3 regions of the Streptomyces aurantiaciflavus genome follow, and region 3 is predicted to be linked to each of the others. Evidence: predicted binding sites of a transcription regulator. Region 3 holds the regulator's gene; each other region holds the start of a gene.
What was found. The regulator HspR, encoded in region 3, represses chaperone genes until heat shock. The targets are predictions, from matches to a motif close to TTGAGNNNNNNNNNCTCAA.
Positions count from the first base shown of each region.

Region 1: the regulator HspR is predicted to act here: its motif matches at 2,620-2,638, upstream of dnaK (molecular chaperone DnaK).
Region 2: the regulator HspR is predicted to act here: its motif matches at 3,046-3,064, upstream of lon (endopeptidase La).

Region 1 is NZ_JBNCAQ010000025.1:113,597-120,932, reverse strand. It holds gene ACPT94_RS27855 (SAM-dependent methyltransferase) at 1-575, shown strand, start outside; gene dnaK (molecular chaperone DnaK) at 679-2,568, opposite strand; gene ACPT94_RS27845 (glycerophosphodiester phosphodiesterase family protein) at 2,687-3,445, opposite strand; gene ACPT94_RS27840 (OsmC family protein) at 3,609-4,034, opposite strand; gene ACPT94_RS27835 (hypothetical protein) at 4,242-5,024, shown strand; gene ACPT94_RS27830 (VWA domain-containing protein) at 5,014-7,336, shown strand, end outside.
Region 2 is NZ_JBNCAQ010000015.1:167,948-175,283, forward strand. It holds gene ACPT94_RS20200 (MarR family winged helix-turn-helix transcriptional regulator) at 1-438, opposite strand, end outside; gene lon (endopeptidase La) at 600-3,023, opposite strand; gene ACPT94_RS20210 (GNAT family N-acetyltransferase) at 3,199-3,852, shown strand; gene ACPT94_RS20215 (DUF5954 family protein) at 4,092-5,111, shown strand; gene ACPT94_RS20220 (rhomboid-like protein) at 5,280-6,068, opposite strand; gene ACPT94_RS20225 (spermidine synthase family protein) at 6,306-6,995, shown strand; gene ACPT94_RS20230 (response regulator transcription factor) at 7,117-7,336, shown strand, end outside.
Region 3 is NZ_JBNCAQ010000011.1:177,672-185,007, forward strand. It holds gene ACPT94_RS15570 (hypothetical protein) at 1-154, shown strand, start outside; gene ACPT94_RS15575 (PA14 domain-containing protein) at 305-2,356, shown strand; gene ACPT94_RS15580 (heat shock protein transcriptional repressor HspR) at 2,602-3,051, opposite strand; gene dnaJ (molecular chaperone DnaJ) at 3,056-4,234, opposite strand; gene grpE (nucleotide exchange factor GrpE) at 4,268-4,930, opposite strand; gene dnaK (molecular chaperone DnaK) at 4,927-6,774, opposite strand; gene ACPT94_RS15600 (MraY family glycosyltransferase) at 6,870-7,336, opposite strand, start outside.

The sequences.
Region 1 (7,336 bases), on a different contig from region 3:
GCATCCCCACCGAGCCCAATCTGCACCAGGTCGCGCAGGCCGTCGCCCCGGAGTCGAGGGTCGTGTACGCGGACAACGACCCGATCGTGCTCCGGCACGCGGAGGCGCTGCTGCACGGCTCGGCCGAGGGCTCCACGCGGTACGTGCACGCCGACGTCCGCGACGTCGACACCCTGCTGGAGCGGGCGGCCGACTCGCTCGACCTCGGCCGGCCGGTCGCCCTGTCGCTGGTGGCGCTCACCCACTACCTGGGCGACGACCCGGACGGCGACGACGTGTACGGGCTGCTGAAGCGGTACGTCGCCGCGCTCGCCCCGGGCAGCCACCTGATCCTGTCCCAGGTCACCCCCGACCTGAACCCCGAGGCCGTCGAGAAGGCGGCGAACCAGTTCCGGCGGAGCGGCACCCCCTTCCACCCCCGCACGCTGGCGGAGTTCGCCCGCTTCTTCGAGGGCCTGGAGCTGCTGGGACCGGGCGTGATCCCGGTCTCCGGCTGGCGTCCGGACCCCGAGGACGTGGCCCTCCAGGCGGAGGGCATCGTGCCGGTGTACGCGGGCGTCGCCCGCAAGCCCTGACGGAAGCGGCGCGGGAGCCGACGCCGCCCGGGTGGCCGGGCGGCGTGCGCTCTCGACGCCGTCGGCCCGGTCCCGTCTCCCGGGGGGCCGGGCGGCGTGCTGCCTACGCGCCCTTGGCCTGGTCGCGGTCCTCGTCGTCGACGATCTCCGCGTCGACGACCGTCTCGTCGTCCTGTTGCCGCGCCGAGCCGCCTTCCGAGGCGCCCCCCGCCGTCGCGCCGTCCGCCGGCGGTGTCTCCTGCTGGGCCTGCGCGTACATCGCCTGGCCCATCCGCTGGCTGACGGTGGCGAGTTTGTCGACGCCGGCGCGCAGGGGGCCGGTGTCGGCGTTCTGCTCCAGCAGCGTCCTCAGCTCCGCGACCGCCGACTCGACCTCGCCCTTGGTGTCGGCCGGCACCCGCTGCTCGTTCTCCCGGAGGAACTTCTCGGTCTGGTAGACGAGTTGTTCGGCCTGGTTGCGGGTCTCGGCGGCCTCCCGGCGCCGGTGGTCCTCCTCCGCGTACTGCTCGGCGTCCCGCATCATGCGGTCGATGTCCTCCTTGGGGAGGGCCGAGCCGCCCGTCACGGTCATCTTCTGCTCGCGGCCGGTCGCCAGGTCCTTGGCGGAGACGTGCATGATCCCGTTGGCGTCGATGTCGAAGGCCACCTCGATCTGCGGGACCCCGCGCGGGGCCGGCGGCAGCCCGGTGAGGTCGAAGACGCCGAGCTTCTTGTTGTACGCGGCGATCTCGCGTTCGCCCTGGTAGACCTGGATGCCGACCGAGGGCTGGTTGTCGGCGGCGGTGGTGAAGATCTCCGAACGGCGGGTGGGGATCGTGGTGTTGCGTTCGATCAGCTTCGTCATGATGCCGCCCTTGGTCTCGATGCCCAGGGACAGCGGGGTGACGTCGAGGAGCAGGACGTCCTTGACGTCGCCGCGGATCACGCCCGCCTGGAGGGCGGCGCCCACGGCCACCACCTCGTCGGGGTTCACTCCCTTGTGCGGGTCCTTCCCGGTCAGCTCCCGCACCAGCTCCGTCACCGCGGGCATCCGGGTCGAGCCGCCGACGAGGATGACGTGGTCGATCGCGGCCAGCTTGATGTTCGCGTCCTTGACGGCCTGGTGGAACGGTGTCTTGCAGCGGTCGAGCAGGTCGGCGGTGAGCTCCTGGAACTGGGCGCGGGTCAGTTTCTCGTCGAGGTGCAGGGGGCCCTCGGCGGAGGCAGTGATGTAGGGAAGGTTGATCGTCGTCTCGGAGGAGCTGGACAGTTCGATCTTCGCCTTCTCGGCGCCCTCGCGCAGCCGCTGCAGGGCCATCCTGTCGTTGCTCAGGTCGACGCCGTACTGGCCCTTGAACTTCTTCACGAGGTGCTCGACGATCCGCTGGTCCCAGTCGTCGCCGCCGAGGTGGGTGTCGCCGTTGGTGGCCTTGACCTCGATGACGCCGTCGCCGATCTCCAGCAGGGACACGTCGAAGGTGCCGCCGCCGAGGTCGAAGACGAGCACGGTCTGCTCCTCGCCGCGGTCGAGGCCGTAGGCGAGGGCGGCGGCGGTCGGCTCGTTGATGATCCGCAGCACCTTCAGGCCGGCGATCTCCCCGGCCTCCTTGGTGGCCTGCCGCTGGGCGTCGTCGAAGTAGGCGGGCACGGTGATCACCGCGTCGGTGACGTCCTCGCCGAGGTAGGACTCGGCGTCCCGCTTCAGCTTCTGCAGGACGCGGGCGGACAGCTCCTGGGCGCGGTAGCGGGTGCCGTCCACGTCGCCCTGCTCCGGGAAGCGCCAGTGCGCGTCGCCCATGTGGCGCTTGACCGAGCGGGCGGTGCGGTCGACGTTGGTCACGGCCTGCCGCTTGGCCACCTCGCCGACGAGCACCTCGCCGTTCTTGGCGAAGGCCACGACCGACGGGGTGGTCCTGGCCCCCTCCGCGTTCGCGATCACCGTGGGCTCGCCGCCCTCCAGCACCGCCACCACCGAGTTCGTGGTCCCGAGATCGATTCCGACCGGACGTCCCATCGCTGTCCCCTTCCACCAAGGAGCCCCGCGCTTCGACTTCCAGCACAAAACTTGAGCGGGCTCCTGTCAATGGGGCCTGGGCGCCCCACCGGGCAGCCGGCGGACAGGTTCCCGCCGGTCACGTAGACAGGTGCCCCACCGGCAGCTTTCGATGCGGCTCCCCGCGCAGCCGGACCGCCCGCCGCGGCCGGTCCGTGATCAGGACGTCCACCCGCCGGTCGGCCAGGAAGGTGCGCAGCCCGGCGTCGTCGTTCACGGTCCACACCATGGTGAACAGGCCGTGCCGGGCCGCCCCGCGCAGCACGGTGGCGCGGGCCAGCCGGTGGTGCACGGCCACACCGTGCGCGCCGCAGGCCCGCAGGCGCCGCAGCGGGAACAGCTCGCTCACCCGGGTCCCCACCAGCCGGCCCGCGGCGATCTCGGCGCGGTCCCGGCCCAGCGACAGCGCGGTGCGCACGCCGGGGAAGGACCGGGTGATCGCGGCGACGGAACGGTCCTCCAGGGTGGTGGCGACGAACCCGTCCCGGCCGAGCAGCGCCACCGCCCGGTCGATCAGCTCACGCTCGTACCCGGCCTCCTTGAGGTCCAGGTGCCCGACCAGCCTCCCGGCGGCCAGCGCCATGACCTCCTCGACGACGGGCACGGCGTGTCCGGTGCGTGCGCACAGCTCGGCGTAGGTGATCCGGGACAGCGGCGGTCCGGTACGGCAGGCGCGGGCGTCGTGGTGGACGACGAACACGCCGTCGGCGGTCCGCCGGACGTCGAACTCGACGTACTCCGCGCCGGAGACGAGCGCGTCCTCGTACGCCTCCCGGGTGGCGGCGCCACAGCGCTCCGAGCCGCCGCGGTGGGCGGAGACGGCGGGGCGCGACCCCATGGGCCTCACCTCCCCGTCCGGTGACCGGCGGTTCCCGGCACCGTGGTCGTCCTTCCGTCTGCCGGCCGCAGCCCGTTATACCCGGCCCGGCCGCCCCGAACCGAACGGGGGTGCGAGCCGCCCGTGACGGACGCCCCGCACCCCCGGCAGGTCCCGCGCCGGCTCAGGCGAGCTTCGCCGACAGCGTGATCGGTACGGCCTTCAGGGCCTGGCTGACCGGGCAGTTGGCCTTGGCCTCCTCGGCGGCGGCGACGAACTGGTCGTTGTCCAGGCCCGGCACCGTGCCCTCCACGGTCAGGTGGATGCCCGTGATGCCCTCACCCGGCTGGAAGGTGACGTCGGCGGAGGTGACGAGCTTGGTGGGCGGGGTGCCGGCGCCGGCCAGGCCGTGCGACAGCGCCATGGAGAAGCAGCTGGAGTGGGCGCCGGCGATCAGCTCCTCCGGGCTGGTCTTGCCGTTCGCCTGCTCGGCGCGCGACGGCCACGACACCGGCTGCTGGCCGATGCCGGAGGAGTCGAAGGTGACGACGCCGTTGCCCTCGAGAAGGTTGCCTTCCCAGACGGTGTGTGCGGAGCGCGTGGTGGCCACGACGATTCCTTTCCAAGACTGGCTGTTTCGGCTGGGGCGGTCCCGTTGCCGGGTGCCTGGGCCCATCCGATCACACCCGGAGGCGCGGCACCCAGCGGACCCCGCGGCGACGGGCCGGGCGCGTCGCTGATACCGCTTCGATCACACGGCCGGCCATGGCCGGCGGAACACCTGACGGGCAGGGCGGCGAAGCCCTACAGTCCCTACATGCTCGAACTCTTCCAAGTCCTCGGGGGCATAGCGGGATTTGGTGGGATCGCACTCGGTGTGCTCTACCTGCTCTACCGGGACTTCGTGCGCGACATCATCCGCACCAGGATGTTCCGTACGCTCACCGCGACCCAGGCGACCGCGCTGTTCGGCGCCGTCATCGTGCTCGCCTTCGCCATCGCGATCCTCGGCATCTTCGCCACGCTCGCCGAGAGCAAGGGCGTGCCGCAGTTCCTCCTGCTGGTCGGGATGCTGCTGCTGTTCCTGCTCGCCGCGCTCTTCCTCGTGGCCCGCGTGACCGCGGGCGGCACGCGGGCGGCCCGGCGCACCGACGCCCCGGCCGGTGTCGAACGGTCGCTGACGACCGTACGCAGGCATGTGGAACGCGGCGAGCCGGACGCGGCGGAGCGCGCCCTGGAGGCCTCGCACCTGGACCGGGAGTCGGAGGCGTTCTGGTACTGGAAGGCCCGGATCGCCCTGGCCCGGGGGAACCACCAGGTGGCCTCCGGATACGCCGACGAGGCCCTGAAGCTCGACGCGCGCAGCCCGCACGGGCTCGCCCTGAAGATCATGCTCCTGCTGCTCGCCAACGACCCGGCGCAGCGCGACCGGGCCGTGCGGCTCGCCGAGGAGAACACCGGGCTCAGCGCCGACCTCGACGCCTGGCTGCGGCGACTACGGGCCGAGAACATGTTCGATGGCGGGATGCGCACCCGGACCCAGTTCGAGACACGGTGCCCGCTTCCCGCCCGGAGTACGGAGGGTGCGCATGTCGACTGAGCCGAAGGGCGGGAATCCGGGGGGCACGGGCGGCAGACCGGCGGTCCTGTATGTGGGACCTGACGTCGATGCCGGGGACGTCGAGGAGGCCCGGAGCAGTGAGCCGTGGTTGTCCGTGGGGTACGGGTCGTCGGACACGACGGCGACTGTGCGTTCGCCCGAGGAGGTCGACGCGTTCGTCGCGGAACACCCCGGCGCCCTGATCCTCGTCCATCCCGGCGAGGAGCGCCCGGCGCTGCCCGGCGAGCCGGGCGATGTCCTGTGGAACTTCTTACGGGCTGGGTTCGTGCTCCTGATGTGCGGCGCCGACGAGGCGGGGCCCGTGCCGTCCGTGCCCGGGCCGCCTCTGCGGCAGCCGGCGTTCCTGCTCCTCGACTGGCCGCGCTCGCCGGCCCGCGAGGGGGTCTCACGCCCCTCGCAGTGGGAGAGGGAACAGGAGGTCTGCCGGACCGTGGCGGAGGCGCACGGGCTGCGCGTCGTCCATCCCCTCACCGACAACGCCTCGGCCTGGCTCCACGCCCGCCGTGTGACCTTGGGGCCCCGACGTTCCTTCGAGCACACTCCGACCGTGCTGCTCCGTCGCGACCTCACGCCGCCGCCCTCGGGCAGCCCGGACGTGAGGCTCTGGCGGTGGCTGCGGCAAGGGCTGGTGATCCGCTCGTGGCGGCCGAGGCGGAGGCTCCTCGAGTCCGCGCTCGATCTCGAGGACCAAGGGGCAACGACCACGGCGGACAGGGCGGCGCCGGACGAGGAGCCGCCGGCGGCGCGACGCGGAGCCCTGCGACGGTCGCGCCCGAGCGGAGTGTGGCTGGGCGGCGGCGAGGACGTGCTCGAGAAGCGTGTGAGCAACCGCGCCCACGTCGGCCCACGAGGCCGCCTGGTGGGAGGGCTGGCGCGCGGCACCACCCCTCCGGCCCACCCCCACGCCCCCCGCGACACCTCCCTCCCCCTCCCCCCCGACGGCCTCTACGTCCGCCGCAACAACGCCTTCGGCACCCGCTCCTCCCTCGGAGTCAAGGAACTGATCGAGCAGGGGGTGATCGTCGGGCAGGAGCACATCAGGTTCGACGACTTCGTGGTGTCCCGGGACGGGCAGGTGCCCGGCCCGGCAGCCGGGGAGGCGATCGGCGTCAGCCATGGGCTCGCCGCCGTGACGGGCGAGTTCAAGGCGAACGAGGCGACGACCCACTTCGTGGAGATCGCCCTCAAGGCCGGCCCGACCCCTACGGACCCGACCCCCGCCGCGGAGCCGCTGCCGGTGAACTTCGTCTTCGTCGTGGACACCAGCGGCTCGATGAGCGGGGAGAAGCTCGACACCGTCAAATCGGCGTTGCATACGATCTACGGTCAACTGCGTCCTGCCGACTGTCTGGGCATCATCGCCTTCGACCACGGCGTGCGCACCGTGCTCTCCGCCGCGACCAAGGCGGAGCTGGAGGAGTCCGGCAGCTTCGCGGCGGCCGTCTCCGGTCTGTACGCCCACGGCGGCACGGACCTCAATCTCGGTGTGCAGTACGGGATCGACGAGATCGGCCGCAACGCGGTGAGCGGGCGCACCGTCAACTGCCTGTACCTCTTCTCCGACGGCGACCCGACATCGGGCGAACGCAACTGGGTCAACATCCGCCGGAACGCCGGCGCCAGGGTGCGCGACGGCTTCACCCTGTCGTGCTTCGGCTTCGGCTCCGACGCGCGGATGCCCGAACTGTCGGCGCTCGCGGGCGTGGCCGGCGGCCACTCGACCTTCGTCACCCGGCCCGAGCAGGTCAAGGCCGACCTGCAGCAGGACCTCGACCGGCGCGACCATCTGGCCGCCGTCGACATCCAGCTCCGCCTGGACATCGATCCGGCGGTGGAGATCCGGCATGTGTACGGGCATGATCCGGTCACGGACCCCAGAGACCGGGCCAAGGTGTTCCGGCAGGCCCGGCAGGCCGCCGAACGGGCCCGCAGCGACTACGGCGCCGAGGCCCTGCCCGACATCATCACCGACGAGCGGGGCATCCGGATCTTCGCGCCCGATCTCGCCTTCGAGGAGACGTACTGGGTCGTCCTGGAGGTGCGGGTACCGGCGGAGCGCAAGCCGGCGGGCCTGGGCACGGCGACCGTGCAGTACGTGGACACCCTGGCGCGGGAGAGCCGCCAGCACGAGATCGACCTGGCGCGGGACGCCACCCTGACGGCGGAGACGGTGCTGGTGCACGGCGTCGGCCTGTGGACCAGTGAGGTCACCTTCCACGCGCTGGACGACCTGTACGAGCACGACCGGGAAGCGGCCAGGCGTCGGCTGGAGCGGCATCTCCAGGCCCTGG
Region 2 (7,336 bases), on a different contig from region 3:
CTCGCCGCGGTCCCAGTGCGCGAGCTGGCTGACGTACCGCGCGCGGCGGGCCTCGCGGACCCGGCTCACGCGGGTGCGGCCCTCCTCCGTCAGGTCGACCAGCCAGGCGCGCCCGTCCGCGGGGTCCGGCTCGCGGGCGATCAGGCCGAGGTGCTCCAGGGCGCGCAGCTGACGGGACATGGTGGCCTTGCCGACGCCGATGTAGGCGGCGAGCTCGGTGGCGCGCTGACGGCCGCACTCCTCCAGCCGGACGAGGAGGCCGTACGCGGCGGACTCCAGGTCCGGATGGACCTCGCGGGCCATCTCCCCCTGGTTGGCCCGGGCGCGGCGCAGCAGCACCGTCAGCTCCCGCTCCAGGGACAGGAACTCCTGGTCCACACCTCTCGGCGACGCCTCGGACACACCTCCGCGTCCGTCGCCGTTTCCGTCCTCGTGCACGTCAGCGCTCCTGATCCGGTTCCGACCCCGATTCTACGTGCGTAGCCCTTCACCAGGCGTGCGGCATTGTCATGCTCACGCCATACTTACGCCTGTCCGTGCGGGGAAGGCCCGGGCCTCCCTCACGAGAGCCCGGGCCTTCGCCTGTCCGATCGCGTCCGTCACGCCGCGACCGGAACCTCGGGCGCCGCCCCGTTCGTCGCCGGGGACAGCGCCAGTTCCAGAACCTGGCGGACGTCGGTGACGGCGTGGACGTCGAGCTTGTCCAGCACCTCCGCCGGGACGTCGTCCAGGTCGGGTTCGTTGCGCTTGGGGATGATCACGGTGGTGACGCCGGCCCGGTGGGCGGCGAGCAGCTTCTGCTTCACACCGCCGATCGGGAGGACCCGGCCGGTCAGGGACACCTCACCCGTCATGGCCACGTCCGTACGGACCAGCCGCCCGGACAGCAGGGACGCGAGCGCCGTCGTCATCGTGATGCCCGCGCTCGGGCCGTCCTTCGGCACCGCGCCCGCCGGGAAGTGGATGTGCACGCCCCGGTCCTTCAGGTCGCCGACCGGCAGTTCGAGCTCGGCTCCGTGGCTGCGCAGGAAGCTCAGCGCGATCTGCGCCGACTCCTTCATCACGTCGCCGAGCTGACCGGTCAGGGTCAGCCCCGCCGCGCCGGTCTCCGGGTCGGCGAGGGACGCCTCGACGTAGAGGACGTCACCACCGGCACCGGTGACCGCGAGCCCCGTCGCGACACCCGGCACCGCCGTCCGCCGCTCGGCCGGGTCCTGGGCGGACTCGGGCACGTGGTGCGGCCGGCCGATCAGGCCGCGCAGGTCATCGTCGGTGACGGTGAACGGCAGCTCGCGCTCACCCAGTTCGTGCTGGGCCGCGACCTTGCGCAGCAGCCGGGCGATGGACCGCTCCAGGTTGCGGACCCCGGCCTCGCGCGTGTACTCGCCGGCCAGCTTGCGCAGCGCGCCCTCGTCGATCGAGACCTCGTCCTTGTCGAGCCCCGCCCGCTCCAGCTGGCGCGGGAGCAGGTGGTCACGGGCGATGACGATCTTCTCGTCCTCGGTGTAGCCGTCGAGCCGGACCAGCTCCATACGGTCGAGCAGGGCCTCGGGGATGGCTTCGAGCACGTTGGCGGTGGCGAGGAAGACCACGTCCGACAGGTCGAGTTCGACCTCCAGGTAGTGGTCCCGGAAGGTGTGGTTCTGCGCCGGGTCCAGCACCTCCAGCAGGGCGGCCGCCGGGTCGCCCCGGAAGTCCGACCCCACCTTGTCGATCTCGTCGAGGAGCACGACCGGGTTCATCGACCCGGCCTCCTTGATGGCCCGCACGATCCGGCCGGGCAGCGCGCCGACGTACGTACGCCGGTGGCCGCGGATCTCCGCCTCGTCGCGGACACCGCCGAGGGCGACGCGGACGAACTTGCGGCCCATGGCGTGGGCGACGGACTCGCCGAGCGAGGTCTTGCCGACACCGGGCGGTCCCACGAGGGCCAGTACGGCACCACCGCGCCGCCCGCCGACGACGCCCAGCCCGCGCTCGCCACGGCGCTTGCGCACCGCGAGGTACTCGGTGATCCGTTCCTTCACGTCCTCCAGACCCGCGTGCTCGGCGTCGAGGATCGCCTTGGCGCCCTGGATGTCGTAGGCGTCCTCGGTCCGCTCGTTCCACGGCAGTTCGAGGACGGTGTCCAGCCAGGTGCGGATCCAGGAGCCCTCGGGTGACTGGTCGCTCGACCGCTCCAGCTTGTCGACCTCCTTGAGGGCGGCCTCGCGGACCTTCTCGGGCAGGTCGGCGGCCTCGACGCGGGCGCGGTAGTCGTCGGACTCCTCGCCCTCCTTCTCGCCGTTGAGCTCGCGCAGTTCCTTGCGGACGGCCTCCAGCTGACGGCGCAGCAGGAACTCGCGCTGCTGCTTGTCGACGCCCTCCTGGACGTCCTTGGCGATGGTCTCGGCGACGTCCTGCTCGGCGAGGTGGTCACGCAGCTGCTGCGTGGCGAGCTTCAGGCGGGCGACCGGGTCGGCCGTCTCCAGGAGTTCCACCTTCTGCTCGGTGGTCAGGAAGGGCGAGTAGCCGGAGTTGTCGGCGAGGGCGGAGACGTCGTCGATGGCCTGGACCCGGTCGACGACCTGCCAGGCGCCGCGCTTGCGCAGCCAGGCGGTGGCGAGCGCCTTGTACTCCTTGACCAGTTCGGTGACGTGGCCGGGCACGGGCTCGGGCACCTTCTCGTCGAGCCGTGTGCCCTCGACCCACAGCGCCGCCCCGGGGCCGGTGGTGCCCGCGCCGATGCGCACGCGGCCACGACCGCGGATCAGGGCACCCGGGTCACCGTCGGCCAGCCGGCCGACCTGCTCGACCGTGCCGAGCACGCCGGTGCTCGCGTACGTCCCGTCGATGCGCGGCACGAGGAGCACCCTCGGCTTCCCGGGCTCCGAGCGGGCGGCGGCCTGGGCGGCCTCCACCGCGGCACGCACATCGGCGTCGTTGAGGTCCAGCGGAACCACCATCCCGGGCAGCACGACCTCGTCGTCGAGCGGCAGCACGGGCAGGGTGAGCGGTGTGAACGCTGCGGACTCAGCAGCCATGATCTCCCCTTAGGCAGTCAAGTTGAGTTATGCCGACTCAATGCATGGCGGCTCCGGATTGTTCCCGGGCCGCAGTTCGCTGTGAGCGATCACGTCTGCCACACGGGACACAGGACGGCATATCGTCGTGACAGTAATAGATGCTATCGACTTGCACCCATTACAGGAGAGTGTTGTGAACGGAACCGTACGGGCATGGGTGGACGGGTGGGTCGTGTCCCGCGGGGCGGCTCCGCCCGTGCGCGAGCCGTGGGGGTTCACCATCGACGTGGGCCAGGCGACGCACGTGTCACGGCACGTCTTCGCGCAGGTCGGCGAGGGTGTCGAGGAGACGGTGGTGCGCAAGGTGGCGGACGGGGTGACCGGGGCCGGGGTGTGGCTCAAGGTGTTCCAGGACCCGGCGGTGGTCGGGGCGTGGCTGGGTGAGCGCTGGTGGGTGGACCCGGAGCCGGGGTGGCTGATGACGGTGCCGCTGCGGCCGGACGCGGGACCCGCCCGAGCCCCCGAGGGCTACCGGCTGCGCACCTGGACGCGCGGCGGCGTCACCCGCGTACTGCTCGCCGCCCCCGACGGCTCCTTCGCCGCCCGGGGCCAGGTCGCCCCCACCGGCGCCACCGCCGTCATCGACCAGATGGAGACCGCCCCCGAGCACCGGCGCCGGGGCCTGGGCAGCATCGTCATGCGGACCCTGCAGGCCGCGGCGGCGGCCGAGGGCGCGGAGACGGGAGTCCTGGCGGGGACACCCGCGGGGCGAGCGCTGTACGAGTCGCTGGGGTGGAGCGTGACGGCGGCGCTGACGAGCGCGAGGTTCGTGGGGGTGGACGGATAGGGCGGGGCGGCGAGGAGCGGCGGGCCGGTGGCTGGGCGCACGGGACGGCGGGAGGTGGCGGGCCCGCGGCGCGGCGCGCGTCACAGCGCCCCGGGCGCGCCGCACCCCGCCCCCGCCGGTACGTCGCTCCCGCCGGTACGTCGCTCCACGCGCCGAACGGCCCCTCCCACCCCTCCACCACTCCTCCCACTTCCGGCATTCACGCCGAATCGACCGCCCACCCCCACCACAATGCGCACATGACCGATGACTGGAAGCAACATCTCGACGCCCTCCACGTGGAGTTGGTCCGCCGCGACGATCCCGTCGCCTGGGTGACCGAGGCGGACGCCGTCGAGGCGTCAAGGCGCTACCCGTACATCGCACCGCGCGGGCCGGTCTTCGGTGTCGCCGCGCTGGACGCGTCCGCGGGCGAGTCCCGCTGGCGGCTGCTGAAGCCGGTGGTGAACGGCATGCCCCAGCAGGCCCGGGACGGCCTGAACTCGCACCTGTGGTTCACGGCGAAGGACGGCACCGACGACCCGGCCGTCCGCCGCGCGCTGCTCGCGGCCGTGGCCGTCCTGGAGCGTGAACCGGCCGACGAGGTCGAAGCGCTGGGCGTGCGCTACCGGGTCGTCCGCGGTGACGAGTTCGCCCGCGTCGGCGACGACGAACCCGAGCCGCCCCGCCCCACCGACCCGGAACCGGCGGACCGCTCCTGGGACGGCCGCGACGACGCCCCCTCCCCCGACGTGGGCTTCGTCCTCGACCCCGACCGCGACGAGGGTCCGATGGCCGGCGCCCTACGGCTCGGCCTGCGGGACTTCGCCTACACGGAAGCCCACTTTCCCGCCGACGTCCGCGAGGACTCCGCGCGGGCGGTGGTGACGCATCCGGAGGTCGTCTGCCTTCCCGTCGGTTTCTCGGTGGCCGAGCGCGACGAGACGGGCTGGACACCGCGCGGTGCCCTCATGCCGACCCCGCACGCGGCCCGCCGCCTGCTGTACGAGGGGCTGGCGCGCTTCTGGGCCCTGGTGTTCCGGTTCGACGAGCGCAAGAAGGCGGTCTACGCCCGGGCAGCGGAGGAGTACCGAGCCGCCGGCCGCGCCGACGAGGCCAGAGTGGAGGACCGCCTCTTCCGCGTCTGCCGCGTGGAACGCCTGGTCCGCCTGGGCCCGGACGGCCCCGAACCACCCCGCCCGTCCGACCTCGACGACTACGGCCCGATGAAACTCCACCCGACGTTGCTGGAGGACGGCACGGTGCTGCACGACGATTGACACCCGCTGCCCCTAGGAGAAACCCACTCACCCACTCGCCGCCGCCCCGCACCGGCAGCCGCCGACGACGAACACACCCCACGAGGGCCACCCGCACCCGACAACGAAACCCGCACGGGCGGTGCGGCTGGGAAACACATCCGCCGATGGCGAAGCCGAGGCGGAAGGCTACGCGGCCGCAGCCGCCGCCGCCCGCCGTACCCAAGGCCAAGCCCCCATCCCCACCCCCAGCGCGATCAGGTGCCCCCAGTTCGTCACCGGATCCGTGAGGGCGATCAGGTCCTGCACCAGCATCCCCCCGAACAACGCGAGCAACGGCCACCGCAGCCACGGCGTCAACAACCCCGCCAGCGCCCCCACACTCGCGGCGACGCCGAAGCTGATGCCGTAGTCCAGCCGGTGCAGCGAGCTGTCGGGGAGGTGGCCCACCCACACGGCCAGGCCGACCGGCACCTCGGTCGCCAGGGTGGCCAGGACGTGTCCGAGCAGGAAGACACCGGCCGTGCGGGCGCCCCCGACGCGCCGCTCCAGCGCGGTGAGGACGAGGAGGAAGCCGAGGACGAACGGCGAGGTGATCCCGCCCGCGACCCACATCGCGCTGGCCATCAGCACCGGCACCGGCTCCCGCAGCAGATGGGCGACGTCGGTGCTGGACGCCTGGAGCAGGGTCCGTACGAGTGCGGAGTCGGCGTGGGCGGCGATGTAGGAGGTGACGGCGAGAACGGCCGCGTACCCGAAGGTGAACGGCGTGCCGGTCGGGGTGGGCAGCAGCAGCCAGGGACGCGGAAGTGCCTTCGTCCGCGTCTGTGCCTCTGTCTGCGTCTGTGTCTGCGTCCGCGGGGCCGGAGCTCCGGGCGTCCGCTGCCGCGGCACGCCGTCCAGCAGCCCGGAGACATCGGGCAGGGGCGCCGACGGAGCGCTCGAGTCAGCCGTGGCGGGGGGTGCCGTACGTTCCACCGAGGCGCTCCTTCCGTTTCCCTCCACCCTTCGTGCCCCACGCGCCTCTGTCTGTGATCCACGCCACGCGACAGCACATTCACAGCAACCCCGAAGGTTCCCCGCCTCGTCCCGGACGCGCTTCCCGCTCCCCTCCGCCCCGGCGCGCGTCAAGCACACGCATCCGTTCACCCCCGTACGAGCGACCCTCCCGAAAATCGCTCAACGATCCGTCAGCCCCGGTGGAAGGATGGACGGATGCCCCTCTCCTACGACATCCCCGAAGTCCTGGACCGTCGTGAGGGCCCTTACGGCGAGGTCGTGCTGCGCCGGCACGGCGAGTTGCTCCAGATCATCGCCAACGGCTGCTTCCTGATGGACACCTCCGACGGCCGCTCGGAGCGACTGCTGGTCGACGCCGCTCTGGCCGCGCTGGACGACCGCCCGGCGCCGGAGGTGCTGATCGGCGGCCTGGGCGTCGGCTTCTCGCTCGCGCACGCCGCCGCCGACCCCCGCTGGGGCCGCATCACGGTCGTCGAACGCGAACCCGCCGTGATCGACTGGCATCTCGACGGTCCCCTCGCCGCCCTCTCCGGCCCGGCTCTCGCCGATCCGCGCACAAAGATCGAAGAAGCGGATCTGCTCGACTACGTCAATGAGACATCCGCCACGTTCGACGCGCTGTGCCTCGACATCGACAACGGGCCCGACTGGACCGTCACGGAAGGCAACGGCGGCCTCTACTCTCCGGCCGGACTCGCAGGCTGCGCAAGGGTGTTGAGACCCGGCGGGGTGCTGGCCGTATGGTCCGCGCAGCCTTCTCCGGAATTCGAGGGAACCTTGGGGAATGCCGGGTTCCAACAGGTGCGTACCGAAGAGATCCCTGTTGCCCGAGGCGTGCCGGACGTCGTACACCTCGCCGTTCGACCCGTTGTTCGACCTGGATAGCAAACCCGCGGTGACTCCGGGTACGTTGCTGCCCTGACGCCGATCATTTACGCGTCAACCGCAGTCATGCGCAAACAAGGGATCACCCCACTGATTCCGGAAAGCACCTCAGGGGCGGGCGATGGAGCAGACACAAACCTCGCACAACGGCACGACGACGGCGACCCCGGGCGCTCAGCGCCGCGTTCTGGTCGTGGAGGACGACCCGACGATCGTCGACGCCATCGCGGCCCGCCTGCGCGCCGAGGGATTCCTCGTGCAAACGGCGGGCGACGGACCGGCGGCCGTCGACACCGCGGAGGCCTGGCAGCCCGATCTGCTGATCCTCGACATCATGCTGC
Region 3 (7,336 bases):
CACCACCACGGACACGACCACGACCACCACCGGCGCCCTGGCCGACACCGGCTCCAGCGCGAGCAAGCAAGCGGCCCTCGCCACCGCCCTGGTGCTCGTGGGCGGCGCGGCCACCTGGCTCGGCGCCCGCCGCCGTCGGGGGACGCGCGCCTGACGCCGCGTCACCACAACGAAGGGCCCGGAGGAAGCGGTTCGTCCTCCGGGCCCTTCGGCGCCGTACAACCAATCCGGGTGCTGGCAGGTCCATTCCAACGGCGGCTGATCTCCGTCGTCACCGGACAGGACCGAAGGACTCAAGCACCGAATGACCCGAGCCCGACGCACGACCGCTGCCACAGCCACCGCGGCCGTGCTCGCCACCGCGGGCGGCCTGCTCGCCGTCACCGCGGCGCCCGCCTCCGCGGCCGTCACCTGCACCTCGCCCGTCTTCAAGCGGCAGCTCTTCGCGAACACCGCCTTCTCCGGTACGCCGAAGAAGACCGACTGCGACGCCGCGATCAACGAGAACTGGGGCGCCGGCGCGCCCGCCACCGGCCTGCCGGCGAACAACTTCGGCGTCCGCTGGACCGTCACCCGCGACTTCGGCTCCGGCGGCCCCTTCGCGCTGAACGCCGCCGTCCAGGACGGCATCCGCGTCTACGTCGACGGCGTCCGCAAGGTCGACCTGTGGAAGAACGTGTCGACGACGGTGAAGAAGACCGTCAACGTCACCGTCCCGGCCGGCAGGCACACCCTCCGCGTCGACTACGTGAACTGGACGGGCAACGCCAACGTCGGCCTCACGTACACACCGCGGACCTCCGCGACCGTCGACACGGTCGCGCCGCTGGCGCCGAGGGGCGTCTGGACGTCGTACGACAACGTCGGTCTCAAGGCGTACGTGCGCTGGGCGAAGAACTACGAGATGGACCTCGCCGGGTACCACGTCTACCGGCGGCTCTCGGGAAGCACCAGCTGGTCCCGGGTGAACAGCGCCCTGCTGACGGGCACGGGCTACACCGACACCCCGCCGCCCACCGGCCAGGCCTACTCCTACGAGGTCCGCGCCGTGGACAAGGCCGGACGGGTGTCGCCCGGTTCGGCGGACGTCTCCGTCACCACCGTCGACCGTACGGGCCCGGCGGCACCGACCGGCCTGGCCGTCACCGGTGAATGCTACGGAAACCGGCTCGCCTGGAACCCCGTGACGGGCGCCGCCAAGTACCGGGTGGAGTACTCCGCGCAGGCCTCGGGCCCCTTCACCCTGCTGGACCTCACCACGGACACGCGTTACCGCGACCTCGACGCCCCGTGCAACGCGCTGCGGTACTACCGCGTCCTGGCCCTGGACCCGCTCGGCAACCCGTCGGCTCCCTCGGCCACGGTGGTCGGCGACGGAGTGGACCGGACCCCGCCGGAGGCGCCCTTCGAGACGAAGGCATGGGCAGACGCATCGAACGTGGACGTCTACTGGAAGGTGTCGGCCTCGACCCAGGCGGACATCACGCAGGAGGGCACGTTCCGGGTCTACCGCTCCGCGGGCACCACGGTCTCCCCCGACGCGCAGCCCCTCAGCTGCGAGGTCCGGGCGCCCGGGGGCACCTCCTCCTCCACCCCGTGGTACGAGGCCATCTGCCCGAGCACCGACGACTGGAACGCCGACAGCGTCTACGCCTACGCGGTCACCGCCGTCGACCAGTTCGGCAACGAGTCCCCGCGCACGACCGTGATCGCCCGTAACCAGGACGCGGTGCCGCCCGCCCCCGTGACCGGGCTGAAGGCCACACCCCGCAGGGACGGCGTCCTCGTGGAGTGGAACGCGAGCCCCGAGGCGGACGTGTCGACCTACGACGTCCTCTACGGCGTGATGAAGGACGGCAAGCCCGAGTGGCTGGGCCCCTGCAACAACGGTTCCATCGGGAACACCGCCCAGCTGTGCATCAACCTGCCCGACGGCGAGGAGTACGTCTTCACCGCCGTGGCCGACGACCGGTGGGGCAACCAGCTGCCCTTCACCGACCCCTCGGTGCCCTACGTGACCGCGACCGAGCTCGATGTGCGTCCCTCGGTCCCGGCCCCCGAGGGCAGCCCGGTCTCCGTCACCAGCGGCTGGAGCCTGTACAAGTGGATGCCCGTGTCCTGGAAGTGCGCGCCCGGAGCGGACTGCTCCCAGGTGACGGGCTACCACGTGGACCGCTGGGACCCGGCGCTGGGCGCGTACGTACGCCTCACCCAGGCCCCGCTCACCACCGACCACTACGAGGACCCCGGCGTCAAGCTCGGTGACACCTACTTCTACCGCGTCACCGCGGTCATGGCCGACGGCTCGGAGAGCGTCCCGGGCACCGGCTGGCGCCTGTACGCCGCCACGGTCTAGTGCCGCGGCAGGCAACGTTTGCCCGTTGAGGAGCGGCGTCCGGTGCGTGCTCTCGGTGTGCCGGCCGGAAGCCCTCGTACTGGATGTACTTGGGCTTTCGGCCGGTGCGGCGAGAGGGCGTGCCGGGCGTCGCGACGGGGCGAACGTTGCCTGTCGCGGCACTAGTACGGGCCGGCCCACGCGGCAGGGCCCGTCACCCCACCGGGTGACGGGCCCTGCCGCATACCGCTGAAACGGCTGGTCCGTCAGTCCGTCTGCTGCCGCTTCGGCCGCCACACCACCAGCGCGCTGGTCTGCTGGACCTCCTGGTACGGCACCAGATCGCGGCGGTAGGACGCGTGGACCGCCGCCTCGCGCTGCTGCATCGCCGCCGCCGCGCCTTCCAGGGCGTCCTGGAGTTCGGCGACCCGGGACTGCAGCGCCGCGACCTGGTTCTCCAGTTCGATGATCCGCTTGATGCCGGCCAGGTTGATGCCCTCGTCCTGGGACAACTGCTGGACGGTGCGCAGCAATTCGATGTCACGCGCCGAGTAGCGGCGGCCCCGGCCGGCCGTGCGGTCCGGGGACACCAGGCCCAGACGGTCGTACTGGCGCAGCGTCTGCGGGTGCAGGCCGGAGAGCTGGGCCGCCACCGAGATGACGTAGACCGGGGTCTCCTCGGTCAGTTCATACGGGTTGCGTCGACGGCCATCCATCTGATCAAGCTCCCTTCGCGGCCTGGAACAGCTCCGCCCGCGGGTCCTCCCCCGCGGTCGCCTCGCGATACGCCTCGAGCGCGTCACGAGCCTTCCCCGTCAGGTCCTTCGGGACACTCACCTCGACGGTGACCAACAGGTCGCCGCGGGTGCCGTCCTTGCGGACCGCGCCCTTGCCCCGGGCGCGCATGGTGCGTCCGTTGGGCGTGCCGGGCGGCAGCTTCAGCGTGAGCGCCGGGCCGCCGAGGGTGGGAACACGGACCTCGCCGCCGAGGGCCGCCTCCGCGAAGGTCACCGGCACCGTCACCGTGAGGTTGTCGTCCTTGCGGCCGAAGACCGGGTGCGGGTCGACATGGACGACGACGTACAGGTCGCCGGACGGGCCGCCGCGCTCGCCGGGGGCGCCCTTGCCGCGCAGCCGGATGCGCTGCCCGTCGGTGACGCCCGCGGGGATGCGGACCTGCATCGTGCGGGACGACTTGGCGCGGCCGCTGCCCTTGCACTCCAGGCAGGGGTGCTCGGCTATCAGGCCGCGGCCCTTGCAGTCGGGGCAGGGGTCGGTGAGGGAGAACCCTCCGCCGGATCCCCGCGCCACCTGGCCGGTGCCGACGCAGGTCGGGCACACGCGTGGCGTGCCGTTCTTGTCGCCGGTGCCGGAGCAGGCCTTGCACGGGGACTGCGAGGTCATGCGCAGCGGGACCGTCGCGCCCTCGATCGCCTCGGTGAAGCTGAGGGTGACCTCGGTGTCGATGTCCTGGCCCCGCCGGGGCTGGGTGCGGGCGCCCGTGGTGCCGCCGCGGTTGAACAGGCCCCCGAAGACGTCACCGAGCCCGCCGCCGAAGCCGCCGGCCCCCCCGCCGCCGCTCTGGGCGCCTCCGAAGAGGTCGCCCAGGTCGAAGTTGAAGGAGCCGCCGCCCGCGCCCGGCCCGGGGCGGAAGCCGCCGTTGCCGAAGAGGGCGCGTGCCTCGTCGTACTCCTTGCGCTTCTTGGGGTCGCCGAGGACGTCGTTCGCCTCGGAGATCTCCTTGAAGCGCTCCTCGGCCTTGGTGTTGCCCTTGTTGGCGTCCGGGTGGAACTCGCGGGCGAGCTTCCGGTACGCCTTCTTGATCTCGGCCTCGGTGGCGTCCTTGGGGACGCCGAGGACCTTGTAGTAGTCCTTCTCGATGAAGTCCTTGGTGCTCATCCTCGACGTCCCTCCTCTCTCATCGATTCAAGCTCAGCCCTCGTCCGGGCCACCGCTCTCCTTGTCGTCGGCCGCCGCGTCGGTCTCCTCGGCCGGCTTGACCGTCTGGGCCCCCGGCTGGGGTTCGGCCACCGCCACCCGCGCGGGGCGGATGGTGCGCTCGCCGATCCGGTACCCGGGCTGCAGAATCGCCACGCACGTCGTCTCGGTGACGTCCGGCGCGTAGCTGTGCATCAGGGCCTCGTGGATCGTCGGGTCGAAGGGCTCGCCCTCCTTGCCGAACTGCTGCAGACCCATCTTCGCCGCGACGGTCTCCAGCGACTCGGCGACCGACTTGAAGCCGCCGACGAGCTCGCCGTGTTCCCGGGCGCGGCCGATGTCGTCGAGCACGGGCAGGAGCTCGGTCAGGAGGTTCGCGATGGCGATCTCCTTGACCGCTATCCGGTCGCGCTCGACGCGGCGGCGGTAGTTCTGGTACTCGGCCTGGAGGCGCTGGAGGTCCGCGGTGCGCTCGCCGAGCGCGGTGCGGGCCTGGTCCAGCTGGGCCGTCAGGCTGGTGATCTGTGCGTTCACGTCCCCGGCCGGGGCCGCGCCCTCCTCCGGCGAGGGGGCGGCGGCCTTCGGCTCGGCGTCGTCGGGGGTGGCGCCGGAGGGGACGTCGGGCTTCTCCTCGAAGCCCGGGGTCTCCTCCGTCACGCGGCACCGTCCTTGCGCTCGTCGTCCACGATCTCGGCGTCCACGACGTCGTCGTCGGCGGCCTTGCCGCCGGCGGTGGCGCCCTCGGGGCCGCCCGCGGCCTGCGCGGCCTGGGCGTCGGCGTACATGGCCTGGCCCAGCTTCTGCGAGACGGCGGCGACCTTCTCGGTGGCGGTGCGGATCTCGGCGGTGTCCTCGCCCTTGAGCTTCTCCTTCAGCTCGGCGACGGCCTCCTCGACCTCGGTCTTGATCTCGCCGGGGACCTTGTCCTCGTTGTCCTTGAGGAACTTCTCGGTCTGGTAGACCAGCTGCTCGCCCTGGTTGCGGGCCTCGGCGGCCTCGCGGCGGCGGTGGTCCTCCTCCGCGTACTGCTCGGCCTCCTGGCGCATGCGGTCGACCTCGTCCTTCGGCAGCGAGGAGCCGCCGGTGACGGTCATCTTCTGCTCCTTGCCCGTGCCGAGGTCCTTCGCGGTCACGTGCATGATGCCGTTGGCGTCGATGTCGAAGGACACCTCGATCTGCGGGACACCGCGGGGCGCCGGCGGCAGACCGGTCAGCTCGAACATGCCGAGCTTCTTGTTGTACGCCGCGATCTCGCGCTCGCCCTGGTAGACCTGGATCTGCACCGACGGCTGGTTGTCCTCGGCCGTCGTGAAGATCTCAGAACGCTTCGTCGGGATCGTGGTGTTGCGCTCGATGAGCTTCGTCATGATGCCGCCCTTGGTCTCGATACCGAGGGACAGCGGGGTCACGTCGAGGAGCAGGACGTCCTTGACCTCACCCTTCAGCACACCGGCCTGGAGCGAGGCGCCGATGGCGACGACCTCGTCCGGGTTCACACCCTTGTTGGCCTCCTTGCCGCCGGTCAGCTCCTTGACGAGCTCGGCGACGGCGGGCATACGGGTGGAGCCACCGACGAGGACGACGTGGTCGATCTCGGCGAGCTGGATGCCGGCGTCCTTGATGACGTTGTGGAACGGCGTCTTGCAGCGCTCCAGCAGGTCCGCGGTCAGCTGCTGGAACTGGGCGCGGGTGAGCTTCTCGTCCAGGTGCAGCGGGCCCTCGGCGGACGCGGTGATGTAGGGCAGGTTGATCGAGGTCTCGGTGGAGGAGGACAGCTCGATCTTCGCCTTCTCGGCAGCCTCACGCAGACGCTGCAGAGCCATCTTGTCCTTGCTCAGGTCCACGCCGTGGCCGGCCTGGAACTGCTTGACCAGGTAGTCGACGACGCGCTGGTCCCAGTCGTCACCACCGAGGTGGTTGTCGCCGTTGGTGGCCTTCACCTCGACGACGCCGTCACCGATCTCCAGGAGGGACACGTCGAAGGTGCCGCCGCCGAGGTCGAAGACGAGGATCGTCTGGTCGTCCTTGTCGAGGCCGTACGCGAGCGCGGCCGCGGTGGGCTCGTTGACGATACGCAGGACGTTGAGACCGGCGATCTCGCCGGCTTCCTTCGTCGCCTGGCGCTCGGAGTCGTTGAAGTAGGCCGGGACGGTGATGACCGCGTCGGTCACCTTCTCGCCCAGGTAGGCCTCGGCGTCCCGCTTCAGCTTCTGCAGGATGAACGCGGAGATCTGCTGCGGGTTGAAGGGCTTCCCGTCGAGCTCGATCTTCCAGTCGGTGCCCATGTGGCGCTTCACCGAGCGGATGGTCCGGTCCACGTTCGTGACCGCCTGGCGCTTGGCGACCTCGCCGACCAGCACCTCGCCGTTCTTGGCGAAGGCGACGACGGACGGCGTGGTCCTGGCACCCTCGGCGTTGGTGATGACGGTGGGCTCGCCGCCCTCCAGAACGCTGACGACGGAGTTAGTCGTGCCCAGGTCGATGCCGACCGCACGTGCCATGGTGATCTTCCTCCAGCTGACTTGAGTGGAACGGACTCAAGTGTGCACGAGGCTCGCCCACGGGTCAACAGACCTGAGTCGACGGGACTCAACTCTTATCCGCTCCTTACACGCAAGGACCCGCTGACCTGCGAGGAAGGCATCCGACGAGGTGCCCGCAGGGGTGATTCCGCCGACCGTCGAGGGGGCTGCACCGAGGACACAGGTTGACGCCGAGGCCGGGCACGCGCGCGTACGGCACCCTCACCGGGACGCCCGTACACCGGCACCCGCCACAGCCCGAGGACGACGACCGGGACGCCGCCCGCCACCCACAGCACCGCCTGCACGCTCAGCCAGCCCATGTGCACGAGCGTCCCGACGAGTACCCCCGTGAAGGCCACGACACCGATGAGCACGGTCACCCCCTGCGGGGTGAGCCCGAGCCGGCGCAGCCGGTGGGCGAGATGGTCGGGAGCCCGGCGCAGCAGCGGGCGTCCGGCGGTGCGCCGGGCCAGCAGCACGAGCAGGACGTCCACGGCGGCGATCGCGGTGAGCGCGAGCAGCACCCCCGCGCCGGCCA